2 linked regions of the Hydrogenispora ethanolica genome follow. The protein of the gene in region 1 interacts with the protein of each later gene in a pairwise test. Links are inferred from orthologs where the notes say so. Each region holds a gene or a part of one and is shown on either strand. Other genes may lie near its edges.

The links. Proteins that work in one complex are often made in the same cells at the same time.
Region 2: the proteins of ftsZ (region 1) and rlmN interact in binary tests that used the Escherichia coli proteins (3 or more experiments, as listed by UniProt). The link is inferred for Hydrogenispora ethanolica from one-to-one orthologs.

The regions. Positions count from the first base shown.
Region 1 is NZ_SLUN01000015.1:98,240-101,295, forward strand. Bases 32-3,013 are described here. They hold ftsZ (cell division protein FtsZ), read left to right. Parts: upstream 32-993; coding sequence 994-2,034; downstream 2,035-3,013. Other genes in these bases: EDC14_RS13390 (cell division protein FtsQ/DivIB), read left to right, coding at 32-697; EDC14_RS13400 (sigma-E processing peptidase SpoIIGA), read left to right, coding at 2,582-3,013. Also shown: more of EDC14_RS13390, read left to right, coding at 1-31; more of EDC14_RS13400, read left to right, coding at 3,014-3,056. UniProt on the Escherichia coli protein: Essential cell division protein that forms a contractile ring structure (Z ring) at the future cell division site. The regulation of the ring assembly controls the timing and the location of cell division.
Region 2 is NZ_SLUN01000028.1:61,721-64,641, forward strand. The notes cover bases 5-2,851. They hold rlmN (dual-specificity RNA methyltransferase RlmN), read left to right. Parts: upstream 5-829; coding sequence 830-1,873; downstream 1,874-2,851. Other genes in these bases: spo0A (sporulation transcription factor Spo0A), read left to right, coding at 5-519; EDC14_RS19270 (FHA domain-containing protein), read left to right, coding at 1,848-2,429; EDC14_RS19275 (Stp1/IreP family PP2C-type Ser/Thr phosphatase), read left to right, coding at 2,594-2,851. Also shown: more of spo0A, read left to right, coding at 1-4; more of EDC14_RS19275, read left to right, coding at 2,852-2,921.

The sequences.
Region 1 (3,056 bases):
TGGCTTATTATTCTTATTGCTGGTCATTTTGATCTTAATAAATTCCGATTTTTTTTCGATAAAGAAGATAGAGATCCATGGCAACCGATATGTGGCGGAGACGGAGGTTTTGCTCCGTTCGGGCATCAGTCCGCGTCAGAATATCTTTCAAGCCAATACCGGCCGGGCCAAGGCCAATTTGCTGAATGACCCGCGAATCGCAGGGGTAACCATTATCCGGCGTTTTCCGGATAAGGTGATCCTCAGCATTTCGGAGCGAATCCCAAGGTGTTGGGCCAACTATCGGAATCGTCCGATCGTCATCAGCGAGAGCGGGTTCGTCATCGATTCGCCTTCGGCCCCTCCTGACGGTTTGCCGTTACTCAGCGGCATTCACCCGCGTACCGTAAAGTTCGGACAGCGGCTCCATGACGCCAAACTGATTCAGGGATTGAAAATATTGGCTACCGCCGACTCCGGATTACGCAGGCAGATCAGGGAGATTAACCTTGAGAATTATCATCTCTATCTGAAGTTACCTGGTCATGCCACATTAGTAGAGATTAATCTGGGGAACGCGACCCGGCTCACCAAGAAATTGTTTAATCTGAAAGCTATTTTAGGCAATGTCGCTACTCAAGAGCTGATCAAGATCGATCTGCGGATTCCCGATGTACCGACCATCTTGACAGGGAATTCAAAAGCCATCGGTCCGTGAGTTTTCCGTATCTATATAGGATGAAATAAATTTCTTAACTAAGATTTGCATTCCTAATGCAACGACTTTTAACAAAGCCGTTTGCATCGAAAAGCCGAATGTAAATAAAAACAAAGCGGAATTTAATTCAACTTATATAGCCAATCGTTATGGCTGGTTTTGACCATTTTACGCAGGAGTCAGGCGAAAATATTTTGGTTCCTGGGAGGTTAATCGGTTTTGATGCAGAATTATTATATTTGGTCCAAATTTCCCCATTGGAAAATAGGACCGGTGCAAGAGAGGAGCTTATCGGAATGCTCGAATTTGAAGTAGCGCAACAACAATTTGCATCCATTAAAGTTATCGGAGTCGGCGGTGGCGGAACGAATGCCGTGAATCGAATGATTGAGGCCAAGATTCAAGGCGTCGAGTTTATCGCGATAAATACTGACGGACAGGCACTGAATCGTTCCAATGCGGATATACGGCTACGGGTCGGCGATTCGTTGACCAAGGGTTTGGGAGCGGGAGCCAATCCTGAGATCGGCGAAAAGTCCGCTTTGGAAAGCAAAGATGAGATCATGGGAATACTGCAGGGCGCGGATATGGTATTCATCACCGCCGGGATGGGCGGTGGAACGGGTACCGGAGCCGCTCCGGTCATTGCCAGGCTGGCCAAGGAGATGAATATCCTGACCGTCGGGGTAGTGACGAAGCCGTTCTCCTTCGAAGGCCGGGTCCGGATGTCCCAGGCTGAAAAAGGCTTGAATGCATTGAAAGAAAGTGTCGACACCCTGATTACCATCCCCAACGAGCGTTTGCTGCAGATCGTCGATAAAAAAACTTCCATCGTCGATGCTTTCCATAAGGCCGATGATATCCTGCGCCAAGCCGTTCAGGGCATCTCCGATCTGATCACGATTACCGGACTGATCAACGTCGATTTCGCGGACGTCAAAACGATTATGAGCGATGCCGGGTCCGCCCTGATGGGTATCGGTCTGGCGAAAGGGGACGATCGGGCCGTGGAAGCGGCCAAAGCGGCGATTCAGAGCCCTTTGTTGGAAACCTCCATCGAAGGATGCCGCGGTATTCTATTGAACATCACCGGCAGCAGCAATCTGTCGCTGTTGGAAGTGAAGGAAGCCGCCGATATTGTGACCGAGGAAGCGGATCCCGAGGCCAACATCATCTTTGGCGCGGTCATCGACGAATCGCTGGGTGAGGATATCCGGGTAACGGTCATCGCCACCGGCTTTGACCAACGGCGCACCAAACGAATCGGCGATGTTTTCGAATTACGGTCGATTATCAATGATGAACCCGATATCCCGGTCTTTATGCGCAAAAAATAACGCGGGAGCGTATTCTTTCTTTCGCCCGAGACCGGGTTTTCCGTCAGCTGTTTCATGATTCAAGCGAACGAGGCGATTGCTTCGTTTGGACAATCAATCATAGTGCTTTTTGAAAAGCGTTACCGATGAGGTGAACGCTTTTCCGATTTTTAAGGGACTTTCGTTAAAAAATGGGAAAAATCTGGAGATTGCGAGTCGCCGTTCTCGAAGCGCCATCCTGCCAATTATACTTTTAGGATCGGGTCGATAAGCGGGGCGCAGAAGCATTCGGGAGTCATTCCATGGTTCTCGGTTCTATTTGGCGAAGGGGAATCATATCTCTATATTTTGAGGCGTACTTTCGAAAAGAGCCTGTGACGAAAAGCCGGAAGAGTCACAGCGATGCCTAATGCAAATGATCAAGTTATTTTTAAACCTTTCTACAAGCTGATTTCCGGTTCGAAAGCCCTTTATCACAGGGCTGCTAACGGGTCTAAAAAGCGCTGACAAGAAAGGAAATCCGACCGGGCTCCGGTATGATAGAGGGGGGTGGTGATCTACTTTGGATATGGTCAAGGTTTATCTTGATCTCCCGATAAGCGGCGCAATCCTCGGCTGGATACAAGACGGTACGTTGTTGTGGATGGTCGGACAGATCAGTTCCGCGCGCGTCGCCTGGCCGCGTTTGCTCCTGGGAGGAGCGATCGGCGGAGCCTTCCAGTTCATGCTGTTGTTGAACCAGGCTTCGGAGGGCTTGCTCTATCATTGGGTACTCTCCCCTTTGATCTTCATGTTTCTGATACCATGGCTGATGGTGACGGCGGCTTTCTTTCCCTTGACGCTGCGGCGCTTCTTGACCATTATCGGCTATTTTTACTTGCTTTCGTTTTTATTATCGGGAATCCACTGGGGCATCGACAGCCTGAACCAGCGCTATTTTCACTGGACCATCACGCTCTGGTGGCGGTTCTGCCTCCATTTGGCCTTCATCTTCATACTGGGCGAGATCGGCTGGGGGGTGGTGCACCGGAAGGTCTGGGATC
Region 2 (2,921 bases), on another replicon or contig:
TTAATCTCCTTGGGAGCTACTTATTACATGGTCAAACCGTTTGACGCACCGACCCTTTTTGAGCGGATCCGCCAATTCGCCGCCGGACAGCCGTCCCCCTTCAAACCCGCTAAAGTCGCGACGGACCGTCCGGTTATCGCCAACCATGCCCGGCGGGAGAAAACCGAAAGCGAATTGGAGCTGGAAGTGAGCAAGCTCTTTCACGAAATGGGAATTCCCGCTCATTTCCGTGGCTATGCCTATTTACGGGATGCGATCATTATCGCCGCCAAGGAAGTCGAAGTCCTCGGCAATATCACCAAAAACCTTTATCCCCGGATCGCCGATAAATACCGTTCCACCCCCAGCGGCGTGGAATCGGCCATTCGTCACACCATCGAGATCGGATGGGAGCGGGGCAATTCCGAATTCATGGAGAACTTTTTCGGATTTGACAACAAAAAAGGCAGGTTTCCGACCACCGCTTCGTTCGTGGCCAAGATCGCGGATAAACTGCGTTTGGAATCCAAGATCGTCTGAGAATCCGAGCCTTATCGAGGAAATCCGTAGCGGATTTCCTTTTGATTTCCGGATCGGGCAAGAAAGCCGGTGCGGGACGCTTACGGAAAACCGGGCGGCCCCATAGATAATTTCCCCGGTCCGGGTTAATCTAAAAGCGCTGTGATAAACCCCGTCCGAAGGTCGGGGTGAACACAAAAGCTCAGGGAAGCAAGTGATAAAGTCGTTTAAAATCCTTTGGCAAAAGGATTCATTTGAAAGAGACTTTATCACATGGCTTCTAATTTTGAAGGAATACCGACAGCCGACGGGGCTGAATTGGGGATGCTGTTTGAACATTAAAGGATTGGAACTGGAAGAACTGCAGGCATTTCTGGGAACCTATCATTTGCCGAAATACCGCGCGGCACAGATTTTTGACTGGCTGTATCAGAAAGGGGCCGCCGATTGGGAGGAGATCAGCGTCCTCCCCAAGTCATTACGGGAAAAATTCCGGGCCGAGGGGGTTTCGCTGGGACGGCTGGAGACCGTGGCCGTTGAGAACGATCCCGATGGCACCCGTAAATACCTTTTTCAATTGGAGGACGGCCGGCGGGTGGAGAGCGTCTATCTGCCCGACGCCGAGCGGCATACGGTTTGTTTTTCAACGCAGGTCGGTTGCGCCGTGGGTTGCCTTTTTTGCGCCACCGGCCAGCTGGGATGGTCCCGTAATCTGACGGCCGCGGAAATCATCGAGCAGCCGTTGCGGATCGGCCGTGACGCCGGGGTCCGCATCAATAGCCTGGTGGCGATGGGCCAGGGGGAACCGCTGCTGAATGTCGAGAACCTGTTGAAAGCAGTACGTATCATGAATCATCCCCAAGGGATGGGCATCGGGGCCCGGCATATTACCATCTCCACCTGCGGCATCGTTCCGGGAATCCAGCGTTTGGCGGAAGAACCCTTGCAGCTGAATCTGGCGATCTCGCTCCATGCCGCCGACGACCGGCTGCGGGACCGGCTCATGCCGATCAACCGGAAATATCCGCTGGCGGCGGTGCTGGAAGCCTGTCACGCTTATTTGCAAAAGACCAACCGGCGGATCACCTTCGAGTACACGATGATCGCCGGAGTGAATGACCGGCCCGAGGACCTGCGGAACCTGGCCGGGCTATTATCCGGCTTGCTCTGCCATATCAATTTAATACCGTTCAATCCGATACCGGGCAAGGACTGGCGCCGCTCCGATCCGGCCAGGGTCCGCCTGTTTGAGAAGGAATTGCTACTCGCGGGGATCGAAACGACAGTCCGCAAGGAACGGGGCACCCGGTTGTCGGCGGCCTGCGGACAATTACAAGGGAAGTATCAAAATGAACATTCGTCGCCTGTTTCATAGAATATTGCGGCCCCAGGACGCCGGGGACGCCATTCCCGGCGGGGCGTTAAAGCCTGCGCCGCGAGTGGCCCATTTTTTCAAAGGAATGGCCCTTCCCTGGGTGAATGCTCCCGAAAAGACGAATCGCTGGCCGGCGCTGCAAAACACCAAGAATTGGCGGCCGGAGGGACCCGGAGTGACCGAAAAAACCAAGGTTCGGCCCAAACTTCAGGCTTTAGCCGAAGAACAATGGGTCTTTACGGTCAGTTCGGGATTGGACCGCGGCCGCCAGTTCGTCGGAGCCACCCCTGAGATCAAGCTGGGCCGCCAGCCGGATAACCACATTCAATTGCGGGACCCGAAAGTTTCACGGTTCCATGCCGTGATTCATCAAAAAGGTTCCCAATTGTACCTCGAAGACCTGCGCAGCACCAACGGCACATTTTTAAACGGCGAGCCGCTGGCCAAGAAGAAGCCGTTGTCGCCCGGGGATCAGATCAAGATCGGGGAAACCGTCATCGAAGTCTCCAGGGATTACCGGACGGGGCGCCGCTCCGCCGGCAAGCGCTTGGAGTGATTCTCCGAGGGGGGCGCGGCGCGTTTCTTGATGTTGCGACATCGATATATCCGGCGGTTCAATGGATGAATTAATTTTGGAAAACGAGGTTAAAGCATCGCGATTTTCCAAAATTTCTTTCGCTGTTTTTAACCACCGGAGTAGTAACCTGTGAGGATGAGAAGATGCGAATTGGTTCAAAGACAGACAAGGGTCGAATCCGGGAACAAAACGAGGATAGCTTCGGGTACCGCGATAATTTGTTCGTAGTGGCGGACGGCATGGGCGGCCACGAAGCCGGGGAGATAGCCAGCGGCATCGCGGTGGAGACCATCCTAAAGACCGATCTGAGCCGCGATATCCCGCTGGCGATACAGCAAGCGGTGGTCCGGGCGAACGAAGCGATCTTGCAGGAAACCGATCTCCAACCGGCGTATCAGGGCATGGGAACGACCGTGACGATACTGGTTCTGGACGGCGAACAAGCGTATCTTGCCCACGTCGGCGACAGCC